2 regions of the Shewanella sp. SR43-8 genome follow, and region 2 is predicted to be linked to the other one. Evidence: predicted binding sites of a transcription regulator. Region 2 holds the regulator's gene; the other holds the start of a gene.
What was found. The regulator FliA, encoded in region 2, starts transcription of late flagellar genes. The targets are predictions, from matches to a motif close to CTAAAGNTNNNNNNNNNNNNGCCGATA.

Region 1: the regulator FliA is predicted to act here: its motif matches at 5,794-5,820, upstream of H5114_RS04355 (DUF5610 domain-containing protein).

What each region holds. Positions count from the first base shown of each region.
Region 1 covers NZ_JACJDX010000003.1:41,000-50,002, forward strand. Annotated here, with positions in the region: gene H5114_RS04335 (ABC transporter ATP-binding protein) at 319-1,350, opposite strand; gene H5114_RS04340 (iron ABC transporter permease) at 1,353-2,984, opposite strand; gene H5114_RS04345 (Fe(3+) ABC transporter substrate-binding protein) at 3,113-4,120, opposite strand; gene H5114_RS04350 (ferredoxin--NADP reductase) at 4,336-5,085, opposite strand; gene H5114_RS04355 (DUF5610 domain-containing protein) at 5,129-5,758, opposite strand; gene H5114_RS04360 (FMN-binding glutamate synthase family protein) at 6,048-7,535, shown strand; gene H5114_RS04365 (hypothetical protein) at 7,685-7,891, shown strand; gene H5114_RS04370 (hypothetical protein) at 8,115-8,336, opposite strand; gene H5114_RS04375 (ABC transporter ATP-binding protein/permease) at 8,673-9,003, opposite strand, start outside.
Region 2 covers NZ_JACJDX010000001.1:170,472-179,474, forward strand. Annotated here, with positions in the region: gene H5114_RS00665 (chemotaxis protein CheA) at 1-334, opposite strand, end outside; gene H5114_RS00670 (protein phosphatase CheZ) at 350-1,087, opposite strand; gene cheY (chemotaxis response regulator CheY) at 1,101-1,484, opposite strand; gene H5114_RS00680 (RNA polymerase sigma factor FliA) at 1,529-2,248, opposite strand; gene H5114_RS00685 (MinD/ParA family protein) at 2,241-3,122, opposite strand; gene flhF (flagellar biosynthesis protein FlhF) at 3,127-4,512, opposite strand; gene flhA (flagellar biosynthesis protein FlhA) at 4,542-6,641, opposite strand; gene flhB (flagellar biosynthesis protein FlhB) at 6,779-7,912, opposite strand; gene fliR (flagellar biosynthetic protein FliR) at 7,922-8,725, opposite strand; gene fliQ (flagellar biosynthesis protein FliQ) at 8,729-8,998, opposite strand.

The sequences.
Region 1 (9,003 bases), on a different contig from region 2:
TTAGCTGATTTGTTTCACCTATTGCACTCATATTCTCTCAAGTAAAAGATTGAACAGCTGTTTTAATAGATGGCTCACTCAACTCAAGTTATAGGATATTCTTCGTTAGCCGAAATCATAATATTGAGCTTATTGACTCTCAAACTTGTCATTTATTTGATTAACAGACCCACACTTTTATGACTGCATGCTGCAAGTAATGGTCTATTTTAAATTAAAGCAGCACAGTGGGCTAGACAGTAAACGGTTTTATAACAGGTTATGATTCAAGTCTGATGTTAACAATTATGCTCCATATTAAGATGACCATAGCAATCGTTAATTAAAAATGACTAGCGGATGTGGCGCAATGTGAATATCAACTCGTTGGCCAGGTATTAGTGTCGTTGATTGACTACTTACATCCAAGATATCAGCGCCAACTTTCACTTGATAATGGCATACAGTACCCAAAAAATGCCTTTCAACAATACAGCCACGACCATTGGTATTAGGATGAACTTCAATTTGCTGCGGTCGTAATAATACTTGCCCTTGGCTTCCAATAGGCCAAGGTAATTTTTCAGTACTATTAAGATTTCCAAGAGCATAATCAACTTGATAACTCGTGGTTACAGTAACAGGTAAATAATTACCCGCGCCGAGGAAATCAGCCACGTAGCGCTCTTTTGGCGAACGGTATAAGGTTTCCGCTTTACCATGTTGAATAATGGCGCCATCTTTAAATAATGCCAGCTTATCTGCAAAGACAAATGCCTCATCTTTACTGTGTGTCACAAACACCGCACTCACATTTCGCTTTTTTAATATGGCACGAATTTCCAGCATCATCTCGTTACGTACTTGCGCATCAATATTGGAAAAAGGTTCATCAAGTAATAATAATTCAGGTTGATATGCTAAGGCTCGCGCAATTGAAACTCGCTGCTGCTGTCCGCCAGATAATTCATGAGGATAACGAGATGACAAGCCAGTTAATTTAACCAGCTCAAGCATCTCATCCAACCGAGTAAGGCGCTCCTTTGCATTAAGATTTTTAACGCCAAATAAAATATTATCCGCCACGGTTAAATGTGGAAATAAAGCATAGTCCTGAAAAATCATCCCGACACCACGTTGCTCACTGGCAACAAACACGTCATCACTGCTCATTACCTGGCCACTAATACTGATACTGCCTTGGCTAATGGTTTGCAAACCTGCAATCACGCGCAGCAGTGTGGTTTTGCCGCAACCACTGGGGCCTAATAATGCGACAATTTCGCCTTGCTGCAAGGTAAGATCTAAATGACGCAAGATCACTTGACCTTGATAATCACTACAGATATTTTCAATGGTTAAGGTTGACATAATTAGCCTTGTTGCTCCAAGGAGCGATTAAGATAAATCAATGGAACAAGCCCGACTAACACAATAACAATCGCGGCTAATGCACCATGTTCAAGCTTTTCATCTGAGACAAACTGAAACACATAAGTGGCTAAGTTTTCAAATCCGATGGGGCGTAATAATAATGCTGCGGGCAACTCTTTCATACTTTCAATAAACACCAACAATGCCCCGGCAAAAATCCCTTTACGCAATAACGGTAAATGAACCCGCCAAAGCAGTTGCAATGGGGTTTGCCCCAAGGTAATACATGCCATGTCCAAAGAAGGCGAAATGCGCTTATAACTGTTCTCTAAGCTACCGATAGATATGGCAATAAAACGTACACAAAAAGCAAAAATCAGAGCGAACACGCTGCCGGTCAATAACAATCCCGGTCCACGTTCACCCAGCCAATCGTAAACATCGTTAATCGCAAAATCAATAAATGTCAGTGGAACCAAAACACCAATTGCTAGGACTGTGCCCGGCAATGCATAACCAGTAGAACTGAGTCTAGAAGGAAGATAATCACTTTTACGCGGACTGACTCGACGGACAAACATCAATATCAGTGATAACAGCATACACACGGCACTCACGATAGCGGCAATGTATAAGCTGTTAAGGCTATATTGCCAAAAACGTGTATCCCAACTCTCGTTAAAATAATCAATGGCATAAACACATAACACGGTAAAAGGCAGCAAGAAGGCAAGAAATAACAATAAAGTGCAGTAGCCTAGCGCAATCCATGCCTTAGTTGATGACAACACATATCGATCGGCTTCATTGAAGGATGATTGTTTTTGAAATAATTGTTGTTTGCGACGGGCAAATCGTTCAACACCTATCATAGAGAACACCACCAGCAACATAATTGCCGATAATTTAGCGGCAGCCGTTAAACTGCCATAGCCAAGCCATGTGTCGTAAACGGCTGTGGTTAGAGTAGGAACGGCAAAATAGCTTACAGTGGCAAAGTCTGCTGCGGTTTCCATAGCCACTAGGGCAACGCCAACAGCTAAAGCAGGCCTTGCCATGGGTAATGCCAGTCGCCAAAAACTGCGCCACGGACTGCACCCCATTACCCGTGATGCATACAATAAACTTGATGATTGCTCCATAAAAGCGGTGCGGGCTAATAAGTAAATATAAGGGAATAGTACTAACGACAGTATTATTGCCGCTCCGCCAAGGCTGCGTATCGCGGGGAAATAATAATCATGGGGTGATTGCCATTCAAACCAATCCCTTAGTGTACGTTGCACTGGGCCGGCATAATCGAGCATATCAGTATAAACATAAGCAACAATATATGCTGGCATGGCTAATGGAAGCAGTAATAGCCACTGAAAGTATCGTCGAAAAGGAAAGTCACAGCGGGCAATTACCCACGCAGCAGGAATAGCTAATAGCAGCGAGCCGAGTCCAACCAATAACATCAGTAATAAGCTATTGGCTATGTATGTCGGCAACACTGTATTAAATAAATGGCTAAATACAGCTTCGTCAGGAAGAGTGGATTGCACTATTAAGGCAATCAGCGGCAATATTAATATTACCGCGATAAAATAACCAGTAAGCGACCAGCCTCTGGTTAGGCCTAAAATCATAAATAATACCGAGTTAACTCAGCGCACCCAACTCATTTTATCAATACTATTAATCGTAGCAATAGTGCGCTAAAAATGGTTACGTGCGCTTGGCTTGGAGGTTGATCGTCTATTGAGGATCGCCATAATTACAGGTCAAATTTCACTTCGTCGAGTAATTTAACTGCCGCTTGGTGGTATTCTGCCAACTTATAAATCGGTAAGCTGTCGGCCTTAAAATCACCCCATGAGGCCACTAATTCAGACGGAGCCACATCAGCCTTTACCGGATATTCCATGTTCACTTCAGCATACATTTTTTGCGCGACATCTGAGGTAAGGAATTCCATTAATTTAATGGCATTGTCTTTATGAGGAGCATGTTTGGCTAATGCCATTCCTGATACGTTGACATGAGCGCCACGGTTCTTTTGATTAGGAAAATTAATATCGACAGCTTGTGCCCAGCTTTTCTGGTTTTTATCCATTAACATATTGCCGTAGTAATAACTGTTACCGATAGCGATATCACACAAGCCTTCTTTAACGGCTAGTACTTGATCACGATCATTACCCTGAGGCTTACGGGCTAAATTAGCTTTGACCCCTTGTAGCCAGGTTTTCGTTTTCGCTTCACCATCATGAGCGATCATTGAGGCTACTAATGCGACGTTATAAGGGTGTTTACCACTGCGAGTACAAATTTTACCTTTGTATTCAGCTAAGGCTAAGTCCTCGTAATCAATATCAATTTTACCAGTACGATCTTTAGAAGAATATAAATTACGCACCCGCATAGTGAGTGCAAACCAATTATGTTGTTGTGAGCGATATTGAGACGGAATATTATGGTCGATAATGTTGCTTTGGACCGGTGAAACAAGATCTTTATCCACCAACTCCATCAAGCGAGAAAAGTCTGATGTCAGCACTACGTCAGCAGGGGATAAACGACCTTCACGCGCTATCCGTTCAGCAATGCCATCTTTAGCAAATACGACATTAACGTCGATACCACTTTGTTGGGTAAATTTTTCAACAATCGGCTCAATCAGGAAAGCTTGGCGATAAGAATAAACCGTTAATGCCTCTGCGGCACTGACCGAAGAAGCCACACAAGCCAAACCTAATAATGCGACACTTTTTAGCAATTTCATTAATCAACGCTCCCTAATTGAAACAATATTGCGCCATCGCCGACGCGATTGATAATGGTTATCAATTGCGATAGGGTAAGTGATCATCTTCAAAGGAGCAAGTGCTGTTTCACTCGGGGCAGTGAATTTTCAAGCGAGGGAAGCAATGACCACAAAAATCAGTGAGCACTGTTGAGGCTCTGCCATCACGGCATTAATGGTTATGATTGATGCTATTACCAATATTTTTCGACTGTTATTTGCCCAGGAGCGCGTCGAAGATTTTTTGCTAATCCTTTTTCCACTAAAGCGATTTGAGCATCCGTTATCATGCCAGGGTTACCGCAGATCATCACTTGAGAATGCTCAGCATTTATCCCTAACCCCGCTTTCTGTTCAATTAATCCGCTGCTAATACCATCGGGAATACGACATGATAAAGCATTAGGATAATCTTCACGGGTCACAATAGGAATAAATACAAACTGCTGTGGATGCAGTTCAATAAACTGCTGGATGGTCTCTAAATAAGCAAGATCTTCACCAAGGCGAACACCATAAACGAGCACGACCTTTTCAAAACGTTGCCAAGGCCCACCAGTTGCCAGCATTGAGATAAAAGGTCCGACTGCGGTGCCTGTGGCAAAAAACCACAAATGTTTACCTTGCAAAGCACCATTTGGCACCTCGTCTAGAGTCATAAACCCTGTTGCTTTAGACGTCACTTCAATAGAGTCTCCAGGGGTTAATGCTTGTAGATCTGGAGACAGCAGCCCGTCCTCTACCGCAACAGCAAGCACTTCGACATAGTCCTTACCTGGGGGATTCACCAGTGAATATGCACGAGCAACACGCTTTTCATCTCGTATTTGGCTGAGCTTTATAAACTGACCAGCGATAAAAGGTTCGACATCGGCTTTGATCCGCAGTGAAAATAATTTGTCATTCCAATCAATGCGTTCAATTACTTTACCCGTAGTCCACATAGTCACGATCCTTTCACTGAGAGCCAATCTTAATCATAAGAGACTACGTCGCTTGAGTCACGCTTTGTGATTCATCTTTAGCAAGCTTATCTTGCTTAAATTGCGCTAACCCTTGCTGTATCAGTTCATATGTTTTATCCACACCAGCGGCTATGTCACCTTCTAACACCTTTAAACCAGACAATATATCGCTAGCCTCTTTAAAGCCTTGATCTATGGCATCACCAATTTTGAGCATAAAACTATCAACTTGCTCATCTAGTCCCATAGATTTATTTTGTTGTTGGTGAATAGAGAAAAAATTTGTGGCAAAGCTCACAATGCGATCAGCTGTTGCCTCTGGTGAGTAATCCACTCCGCTATCGACGCCCTTCTGAATTGCGTTGTCTCCAAGCGTAGGGGCAAGTTCTTGGTTAATGGCTTCAATTGCGGCGCGATAAAGCAACGCCATAGACTTGTCACCCGCAGAAATACTCACTTCCTCCTGTGCGGCAAGAATACTGTTGTTCATCATTTGACGACTCAGTTGACTCACTGATACTTTAGCTGATGAATTTACCGCTGAACTCGTATTATTAGCTTTATTTTGAGTTGAAGTATTCGCTTCACTGGTTGGAGTATTGTTGTTTTCTCGTCCCTTCACATTTGAGGGCGCTGCGCTTTTAATGTCCATAATAGTGTCTTATTTAAAGTAACGGATAGCTTAATTATCGACCAAAAAATGCATACCTGAAGTCATAATGAAATAAATATACGATTTAATTCACTGCAATAATGACCATAAATGCTTCTTCGTTTTAAAACAAAGCAGTTAGATAGCAAGCAGAAAAAATAAACGATATAGTGAGATTATATTTGGCATTGCTAATATGGTTAATTAACCAGACTCAATTACTATCATTACTGCGACTAAATTACCGCGAATAAACACACAGTACTCGATTCAATTTAAGGACAATAATATGCCGCAACAACATTGGTTTATGTGGGGAATGGATATCTTCTCTGGTCTTTTCTTAGTGTTATTTTGGCTATTACTGATTGCGGTCATTTACATGTTTATTGCTGATAAATGGCAAACAAAACAAGCCATACGCCATAATTACCCTGTTATCGGTCGCTTTCGATATATATTTGAAAAACAGGGTGAGTTTTTTAGACAATACTTTTTTTCTCAAGATCGTGAAGAACTGCCATTTAACCGTGCCGAGCGCAATTGGGTATATCGCGCAGCAAAAAATGTTGACCGTACAATTGCATTTGGATCAACACAAGTTCTAGATAAACCCGGTTCAGTGATGTTCATGAACTCAGCCTTTCCAGTCAGCGATCATGACTCTCACAAGACAATAGACGTAACCATTGGTCCAGATTGCACCCATCCTTACACAACCAGTAAAATTTGCCATATTTCAGCAATGAGCTTTGGTGCATTATCTCGACCAGCGATAACGGCACTATCTCATGGTGCAGCGAAAGCAGGTTGCTGGCTCAATACTGGTGAGGGAGGATTAAGCCCGTATCATCTTAAAGGTCATTGTGACTTAGTGTTTCAAATCGGGACAGCCAAATATGGTGTCCGAGACGAACAAGGCCATTTAGATCCTCAAAAACTCAGCGATATAGCAGCCCACCCTGAAGTTAAAATGTTTGAAATTAAGTTGAGCCAGGGCGCTAAGCCAGGGAAAGGAGGGATTTTACCTGCTGTAAAAGTGACCGAAGAAATCGCAGCCATTCGCGGTATTCCAGCAGGACACGACTCAATTAGCCCTAATGGCCATATTGAATTACACAATGTTGCTGACATTGTCGATATGATAAATCAAGTAAGAGACATTACCGGTAAACCAACTGGCATTAAGGCTGTATTAGGCGATATGTCTTGGGTAACCGAGTTTTTGGATGAAATTGAGCAACGTGGGATAGAATATGCCCCAGATTTTTTTACTTTGGACAGCTCAGATGGCGGCACTGGTGCAGCGCCACAGGCATTGATGGACAACGTTGGGTTACCACTAAGGCAAAGCTTGCCGTCTCTGGTTGATTTATTGAATCAACGCGGCTTTAAGCAACGCATTAAAGTCATCGCAACGGGTAAAATGATTATGCCATCTTATGTGGCTTGGGCATTGGCCACTGGCGCAGACTTTATTGCTTCAGCTCGCGGCAATATGTTTGCCTTGGGTTGCATTCAATCACTACAGTGCAACAGAGACACCTGCCCAACGGGTATCACAACCCATAATATCCGTCTGCAAAAAGGCTTAGATCCTAAAGATAAATCTGTGCGAGTGGCAAACTACAATCATTTCTTACATTATGATTTAACCATGATTGCCCACTCTTGTGGCGTAACAGACCCAAGGTATTTAACCCGTCATCACGCTCGAATAGTGCAATCGTCTGGAGTTGCAGTCACCCTTGATAACCATTACCGTCATATGCAGTAGAGAAGCACATCAACCCCAGTAAACTACTGGGGTTCGCTACGCGCGATTACTTTGCCGAATATCATTAAAGGGTGTATAATAAAATTTGATGTTTGTCACAGTAAGCGGTCTTAGTGTGATTTTAAAGCGAAATCAAACAGAAGGATTTCATGTTGAATATCAAAAAGAATGCAGTAGATCTTAATGTTGATCTAAATGTCAAAAGCTTAAGTTTAAGCTGTAAAAACTGTAATCGAATGACAGAAATCGAAGGCGAGCTAGTGTGTTTTGAGCAAGGAAAAATTAAATGCTTAACTCTCGATCCGTCTCCAGCAGCATTGATAAAAATGGTGTGTATTAATTGGCAAAAAAAATAAGCCAGTCATCGTTATACTCTCTACTAAACCATTGTTTCAGCCAATCCTCTTGTACTTACATTATCCAGAAAATCTCATTTAGCGATTAATCCTCTTTGAGCATTAAATTAAATCCACTTAAGCCAAAGCCAATACTTCAGCTTGTGATAACAGCCGCTACTAGAATATGATTTTATTACACTCGATTAATCCCAAAGTACATAGGAATTGTATTGTGGGATGGCTAGATTGATATATTGCTCTTATCCAAGTCGCTGTCCATTGCCTTCGCGAGAGTCACTCCACGAGTCGTCACTCTTAAACCGGCACACAAATCGTTGTAGACTATTTTAATCGCATCATCAGACATGTTACGCCCTTTTAGCATTGCCATAATAGCAAACCAATCAGTTGTCACTTGATGTCGGGTGCCTTCTAGCGCCGCAATTAACGCAATATTATGCACAAGTCACCTCCATACACGAATTCGCACCTTTAATAAAATCCAATTGATTGAAAAGTATAGCTATCTGGGGATAATACACCATAAGTCGGACTATAGATTAACTGCGTTGATCACTGCCGTCAAAAATTTCAGTCACGATAAATCTAACAAGTCAGTTTACGCGCTATTCTTTGCTGCTTAAGTATTCAATTATAGCGTTTAGCGTTATAAATAGCGGCCATTTATGTAAAACTTAAATGCTGTATAAGCCTTACTCATAGTCAATAAAGCATAAATGAAAAACAGCAACTTCGGTATTTTATTCTTTTATATCACCTAGCAACATAGCAACGTCCACTAGGCATGTGGCAGATTTTTTTGTTCATGTTGAATATGCCAAAGTCGCGCATAAAGACCTTGTTTAGCTAACAAACTGACATGAGTACCATGCTCAACAATCTTACCTTTACTCAATACCACTATTTGATCGGCATCAATAATGGTCGATAAACGATGGGCCACCACTAAACTTGTGTGTCCTTTAGCAGCATCTCTAAGCGCGCTGAGAATCGCTTGCTCAGATCGTGAGTCGAGAGACGATGTTGCTTCATCAAACACTAGGATGGGCGAGCCCTTCAACACCGCTCGAGCAATAGCAACTCGTTGTTTTTCTCCACCTGAGAGCTTT
Region 2 (9,003 bases):
GTTCTTGTCCCTGTTGAGTTTGAGCAAACATAGTATTAATGGCGTCGACCGCTTGCAAAATAATATCCATTAATTCTGCATTTACGCCACGTTTTCCGGTGCGCAATAAATCGAACGTATTTTCAGCTTCATGACACACGTCAACCATCGGCTTTAAGCTTAAAAAACCAGCTCCGCCTTTGACAGTATGAAATCCACGGAAAATAGCATTAAGTAAATCACTGTCATCAGGATTATTTTCAAGAGCAACTAGCTGCTCTTGTAGAAGCTCTAAAATCTCACCAGCTTCAATTAAAAAGTCCTGGAGTATCTCTTCATCAACATCAAAGGACATTAAATTGACTCCTAATTAGAAACCCAGACTTGATAGCAGATCGTCTACTTCATCCTGACCTGTCACCACATCTTCACGCAGTTCTGCATTCATGATGGGGCCTTCTGCTTCTATTTTATTATCGTTTATCGTTGGCGATGACTCAGTAATATGATCACCAAACACCGTTAGCATTGAAACTAAATTACTTTCTACTTCACGAACTAAATCAATCACTCGACGGATCATTTGGCCAGTTAAGTCTTGGAAGTCTTGCGCCATTAAAATTTGATTTAATAGCTCACGAAGACGATTACAATCATTTTCACTGTGTAGCATAAACTGCTGAACATCGTGGCAAAGTGATTTAAACTCACCCAACTCGATGTCACGACGCATCAATTTATCCCACATTGGCGTTACTGATTGAATATTACTGATAATGGTATCGGCCAAAGGTAGACATTCTTCAACTGCATCCATGGTTTTATTAGCAGCTTGCTCTGTCATATCGATAACGTAGTTTAATCTTTCTTTAGCATCCGGAATTTCGGTATTGGCTAATTCAGATAAACGGTTATCAATTTGAAAATCTTTTAATGCACTATGAAGTTGTCGAGTTAACTTACCCACTTCTTCAAAAAGCTCACGCTGCAATGGTGTAGCAAGCTCCCTGATGACGTCATCAGCTTTATCTTGCTGACCTAAGGTAAGCAATTCAACAAGTTCTTGGGCCTGTTCGAGAGTGATTAACCCCGATATTGATGCCTGCATGACTTATCCTTGCTTATGCGAGTCGTTCAAAGATTTTATCTAACTTTTCTTTTAACGTTGCGGCGGTGAAAGGCTTTACCACATAACCATTTACCCCAGCTTGCGCTGCAGCAATAATTTGTTCACGCTTGGCTTCTGCGGTTACCATCAATACGGGTAAATGCTTTAACGAATCATCTGCACGGATTGCTCTAAGTAAATCAATACCTTGCATTCCAGGCATGTTCCAGTCTGTTACTACAAAATCAAAATCGCCTTTTTGTAACATAGGTAGGGCTGTTGAGCCATCATCTGCTTCTTGGGTATTATTAAATCCCAAATCTCGCAACAAGTTCTTAATGATACGCCTCATTGTTGAAAAATCGTCAACAATAAGAATCTTCATATTCTTGTCCAAGGTTTCCTCCGGTGAGCTGACACTCGTTTGCTCTAAATAAGTTATTATTCTTGTGTCCAATGCTTGAGTTTAGCTTTTAATCTGAGCATTGCCTGACTTAATATCTGGCTTACACGCGATTCACTAACATCAAGGATGGCACCGATTTCTTTTAAATTTAATGCTTCGTTGTAATATAACGACAACACTAACGCATCTCTTTCTGGCAATGTCTTAATTGCTTCAACCAATGCAGATTGGAATTGAATTTCAGCAAGCGAGTCAAAGGCCTCATCTGGCGATTCATTATCTGTGATTAACACATCTTGTGAAACACCAAGATCTTCTATGCCTATGATTTTACCAACAGAAACATCATTTAAGATATGATGGTACTCATCGAGCGACATTTCAAGCTTTTCAGCAATTTCAGTATCATAAGCATCACGACCAAGCTGTTGCTCTAATTCATCAATTACTTGTGCAACTCGACGATTATTACGGTGAACTGAGCGTGGAACCCAGTCACCACGACGAATTTCATCTATCATCGCTCCACGAATTCTAATGCCAGCAAAAGTTTCAAACTTAGCACCTTTGCTGTTATCAAATTTTGATGAGGCCTCAAGCAACCCCATCATTCCAGCTTGTAACAGGTCATCAAGTTGCACCGATGCTGGTAATCTTGCCAGCATATGATGAGCAATTCTTTTTACCAACGGTGCATACTGTTCAATGATAGACGTTTTGTTATCGAACTGAGTATACGCTGCGGCTTTATTCACCCGTTCTTCCTTCTTGTATCGGCTTACGTTGTACAAGACGTTCAACAAAAAATTCTAAATGACCACCGGGTTGCTGTGGCACAGGCCAAGTCATAATTTTATTGGCTAATCCGTGGTAAGCAATAGCTGAAGGTGATTTAGGATAAGCCTCAACGACTAGTTTTTGTTTACGAACTGCTTTACGTAAATTCTCATCAAAGGGAATGGTTGCCACCAACTCCAATGCAACATCTAGAAATCTATCTGTCACTTTACTGAGTTTAGCAAATAATTCCATACCTTCTCGTAAACTACGTACCATATTTGCCACAATTTTGAAGTGGAACACACCATGTTCACGACTTAGTATCTTAATTAACGCATAAGCATCGGTAATCGATGTTGGTTCGTCACAAACCACTATTAATACATCTTGTGATGCACGAGAAAAACTCAGCACCATATCTGATATACCGGCAGCAGTATCAACAATTAAAATATCAAACTGAGTCCGCATTTCACTAAATGCACGGATCAAGCCGGCATGTTGTGCTGGTGTCAATTCAACCATCGCTTGTGAACCTGATGTAGCAGGAACAATACCGATACCTTTGGGTCCGCGTACAATGATGTCATCTAATTCGGCATCACCTGACAAAACATGAGATAAATTTTTCTCAGCACGTATCCCGAGCATCACATCGACATTGGCTAAACCTAAATCGGCATCAAGTACTAATACACGTTTGCCCTTTTCGGCTAATGCTACCGCAGTATTAATTGACACACTTGTTTTACCAACTCCGCCTTTACCACCGGATACGGCAATTACTTTAACTTTATCGTTATTTGGTTGATTCATCATACGTAAACCACTTGCTTGATCCCGAGTCATATCTTTACTCAAATGCATAGGCTGTGTCATTAGACCACACTGTGTCTTGTGATAATTGTTGTTCAGTTTCATTTAACGCCGCGAGAGCTTTCTTGGCTAGCTCTAGTGTATCTGCGACTTTCATGTCCTCAGGAACACGTTGACCGTCAGTAACATAGCTTAATGGTAACTCATTTTGAATCAATACGCTCAATGCACCTGCAATTGATATTGATTCATCTAATTTTGTTAAAATCGCACCCGCTAATGGAATACGTTTAAAATGTTCTACAGCATCTTGTAAGACACGGCGCTGGCCTGTCGCTGACAAGACTAAGTAACTCCGAATGGGGATCCTACTATTTGCCGTCAAATTATCAAGTTGCTGATATAAGCGCATATCTCGCTGCCCCATACCGGCGGTATCGATTAATACTAACTTACGATTCCTAAATTGATAAAGAATTTGTTCTAATTCGGCTAAATCATGTGCTTGCTTCACCGGACAGCCCATTATTTTGCCATAAGTTGCTAATTGCTCATAGGCACCAATACGATAATGATCTGTGGTAATCAATGCCACCTGCTCGGGGCCATGATGGGCAGCAAATCGAGCTGCTATTTTAGCTAAAGAAGTCGTCTTACCTACACCTGTTGGGCCAACAAAAGCGACCACACCACCACGTTTGACAATATCATCACCTTGGTTGTCGAGTAAGTTAGCTAAGCTTTGCGGTAGCGCTCTTACTAAGTCGGCTGGCGTATAATGTTGACTCAATCCTGCTAGTTTAGCAGCAACTGCAGGAGAAAACTCTGCGGCAATCAATTTACTTTCAAGCATAGCACCAACTGGATCGGTACGCTTTTTTTGGTCTTTCATTAACGATGACACTTGATGGGTCAATAAGTTACGTAATGAAGCCATTTCTTCACGTAACGCGTCCATATCATCAGATTGATTTCTATTAGTTTTTTTAGTGTGTTCAGGCACGACCGGCGCTTTTAACGTTGATGTTGGCTTAGCAGTCTTTGCCCCTTGTAATTGACGCGCCCACTCAGGTAATTCAGGTTCATCTTGGCGAACAGACATTTGTTGTTTCATGCGATTATGCTGTTTTTCAAGCAATGCTTGAAGAGAATCTGCTTCCGGTGGCGGATTTACCTTAGATTGAGCTTTCATTACAGGCTTAGCGCCTATTGAGACGCGATCCTCACTGACATCCATAAAGCTAGTCGTCGGCGCTTGCGATGCAATAGAGGCCTTAGGTTCATCATAATCGACTGCGGCGACAATTTCGATTCCGCCTGCAACTTTTTTGTTTGACATAATGACAGCGTCAGAGCCTAAGGTCTCTTTTACTTGAGCCAATGCTTCGCGCATATCTTTGGCAAAAAATCGTTTAATTTTCACTTATGCACCTCAATAAACTGACGTTATCACTATTGGCCAACAGCAGAAACAATTCTAATTTGTTTCTCATCGGGTATTTCTTGATAAGAAATCACTCGTAAATTTGGAATAGTGTATTTAACAAATCTGGACAGCGTTGACCTCAACATACCAGAGGTCAATAAAATGGCTGGTTGCCCTACCATTTCTTGCTTCTGTGCAGCATCTAACAATGACTGCTGCATGCGTTCTGCAAGGCCGGGTTCAATATTCGGTCCCTCACCGCCAGTCGCCTGCATAGACTTATGCAACATCTGTTCCAACTCTGGCGCCAATGTAATGACAGGTATTTCAAGTTCAGGCCCAGAGATTTCTTGTACTATCATGCGTTTTAGTGCTATACGCACTGCTGCAGTTAAGACTTCGGTATCATTACTCTTGGTGCCGTACTCTAATAATGTCTGCACTATGGTGCGTAAATCACGAACCGAGACGCCTTCGTTAAGTAAGTTTTGCATGACTTTAACAACCGAACCCAACGGCATAATATCGGGTACAAAACCATCAACTAATTTAGGCGAGTTCTTACTCAGCATATCCATTAACTGCTGCACTTCTTCATAACCTAATAGTTTGGCTGCATTATTACTCAATAACTGACTAATATGCGTTGCCACAACCGTTGCGGTATCAACGACGGTATAACCTAATGTTTGTGCATGTTCACGTTGCTCTGGTGTGATCCACACCGCCTCTAAACCAAAAGCGGGGTCACGGGTGTCAATACCGTCAAGCTTACCGTAAACCTGACCAGGATTGATCGCTAGCTCACAATCATGTCTAACTTCAGCCTCACCTACCACCACACCCATTAAGGAAATACGATATGCATTTGGCGATAAGTCTAGATTGTCACGAATATGCACCGCTGGCACTAAAAAACCTAATTCTTGTGACAATTTTTTACGCACACCTTTGATTCGGCCTAATAACTCACCACCCTGAGACTTATCAACCAATGGAATTAACCGATATCCCACTTCCAGACCGATAGTATCAACATGACGCACATCATCCCAACTTAACTCTTTAGGTTCTTTATCTCTAGCTTCTACTGGCCCTTTGGTCGCCAGTGTCAGTGCCGCTTGTTTTTTGTCAACATTCCGCTTGTAGACAAAGTACGCTGCACCAGCAGTAATCAATGCGAAGGTCAAAAATGCCACATGAGGCATTCCAGGCACAATACCCATGATAAACAGTAACCCAGCAGCAATGGCTAATGATTTGTGACTGTCAAACATCTGACTAAACATCATTTGGCCCATATCACCAGATTCATTTTGACGCGTTACCATTAACGCGGCTGCAATTGATAATAATAAACCGGGAATTTGTGCAACCAAGCCATCACCGATGGTCAACAAAGTATAAATTTCTACTGCACTAGAAAAATCCAGATCATGCTGAACGATACCAATCACAAAGCCACCGAGTATATTAATGACAAGAATCATAATACCGGCGATAGCATCACCTTTAACGAACTTTGAAGCACCGTCCATCGCACCATAAAAGTCGGCTTCACGAGTCACTTCAGCACGGCGAATACGCGCCTGGTCTTGGGTTAAAGTGCCAGCATTTAAATCAGCATCAATGGCCATTTGCTTACCCGGCATAGCATCCAAGGTAAATCGAGCACTCACCTCAGCAATACGCCCCGCACCTTTAGTTACCACAGCAAAGTTAATGATAATAAGAATAATGAACACCACTAAACCAACCGCATAGTTGCCGCCAATAACCACAGAACCAAAGGCTTCAATCACTTTACCCGCAGCATCACCACCATTATGACCTTCGAGCAATACAATACGGGTGGAGGCAACGTTAAGCGCGAGTCTTAATAAAGTAGCAACCAGTAAGACTGTCGGAAATGCAGCAAAATCAAGGGGTCTGTCTGAATAAATAGCAACAAGTAACACAACTAATGCTAACGCGATATTGAATGAAAATAGGATATCGAGTAAAAAAGCAGGAATGGGTAAAACTACCATCCCAAGCGCAGCAAGTACCAATAAAGGTGTACCGATACCTTTAAATGTCGATGGTCTTATTTGTTTAAACTGCCCGAAAGCTGCTTTTGCATCCATAGAGGGGAACCCTTTGTATAGTCTATTGCGAAATACTATGTTTTTATTTGACGCTAATAAATCTACAAAGCAAAAACTAAGCCACTATTAGTTATAGCATCATTCATAACGTCGCGATTTGACTGATATAGGGTTGATTAATGTTTTAAATCATCAGGAATAGGTTGATTAATAGGAATGGGTTTAGGCCGACGACCTTTGCCTTTTTGATATTGTCTTAGCTGAAAAACATACGCGAGTATTTGTGCTACTGCAGTAAATAGGCCTTCTGGAACTTGCTGGTCTATTTTAGTTGTGTGGTAAATAGCACGGGCAAGTGGTGGAGCAGAAACAATAGCAACATTATGTTCACGAGCAATTTCACGTATTTTAAAAGCAACATCGTCGACCCCTTTAGCGATTAAAAAGGGTGCAGAAGAACGACTTACATCGTATTTAACCGCCACAGCATAGTGTTCAGGGTTGACCACGATAACATCAGCATTAGGTACCTCGGTCATCATGCGTCGTTGCGCCAGCTCTTGCTGCATTTGTCTTATGCGGCCTTTAACTTCAGGCTTACCTTCAGTGTCTTTATATTCATCTTTAACTTCTTGCTTGGTCATTTTTAACTGTTTGTTATGATTCCAAATTTGAAATGGCACATCAATAACAACAATCAATAGCATAGAGCTACACAGTAAAATAAACATCCAAATCAACAAATCTAAGGCGTGATAAACATTACCAGGAAGATGATCGCTAGACAGAGTCAAAATATCATAGAAATAAAAACTAAGAAGGAAATATGCAGATAGCGCTACCACAGAAAATTTAGCGATACCCTTTGTAAGTTCAACTAAGGCTTGAGTACCAAACATGCGTTTAAAGCCGCTCATTGGGTTCATTTTACTGCCTTTTGGCATAAAGGCTTTGACTGAAAAAGACATGCCGCCTAAGGCAATATTCCCCAGAAAAGACACGAATGCCAATAAAGCAATAAAGCTGATCAACGGCCAAGCAAGCTCATTGCCAACAACGCCCCAAACCCGAAACATGGAATTAGTATCAAAAATTTGATCGCGTTCCATTGAAAAAACTTGCTTCATAATGGTATAGAGACTTTTGGCGATAGCAGGTCCTGTCATCGAAAACCCTATCGATGCAGCAAGCAATACAGCTGCAGTACCTAACTCTTTAGAGCGAGCGACTTGACCTTTTTCACGTGCTTGTTCAAGTCGCCTTCCTGTGGGGTCTTCTGTGCGTTCTTGACCGCTATCACTTTCTGCCATTTATGCCCCCTAAAAAACCACTGAACCATCAATTTGACATTGAAGTAGCAATAGATCACACATGAGCAGCTGTGCAGCCAGCCACACTTCATCAAAATGCGCCATGATCGGGGCTAACGTTAACCATAAAATCAATAAACCGCTAACCATAGTGACCGGAAAACCAATCGAAAAAATATTTAATTGCGGTGATGCACGAGTCATCACACCAAAGGATAAATTGATTAGTAGTAAAGCAATAATCGCAGAAATCGACATCGTTAAGGCTGAACCGAACATGAAACTGCCCCAATCAGCAAGGGCACGGTAATTAGCAATTGATATGCCTTGATTTGAAATTGGAATCGTTTCAAAACTGGCTACCAACATCCGCAACATCAATAAATGTCCATCTACGGCTAAAAAAATTAATGTGGCGAGCAATAGAAAAAAGTTACTCACTACGGGTGTTTGCTCACCGGATCCCGGATCTACCATAGAGGCAAAACCTAAACTGGTTTGCATACCAATAATTTGCCCCGTTAACACAAAAGTTTGCATTACCATTAAGGTGACAAAACCCATAGTGACCCCGATCAAAATCTGCTGAGCAATGACAAAAACGGAACTTAATGCCATTAACTCGATATTTTCAATAGGAGGCAGCATAGGCGCAACGGCCATAGTTATCGCAACAGATAACATCAGTCGAACTCGAGCGGGAGTAGTATTAGCGCCAAACACAGCCATTACCATGAGCATGGATGAAATACGAAAAAAAGGCAAAAGATAGGCCGCAATTGTTTGACTGATTTCATCAAACAAAATATCCACAACTTAACCTATAACCTGTGGGATGAGGTTGACCATCTCATAGAAGAAATCCATCATAGTTTGCACTAGCCAGTGGCCTAAAAACATCAATGCAAATAAGGTCACGAGCAAACGTGGTAAAAAACTTAAGGTTTGCTCGTTAATTGAAGTCGCCGCCTGAAAGACCGCCACAATCAAACCAATAAATAAGCCAGGCAAAATAATCGCTGACACAATCAGTACGATAACGGAGAGTGCTTCTCGAAAGATATCAATGAGCGATTCTGGAGACATAAATA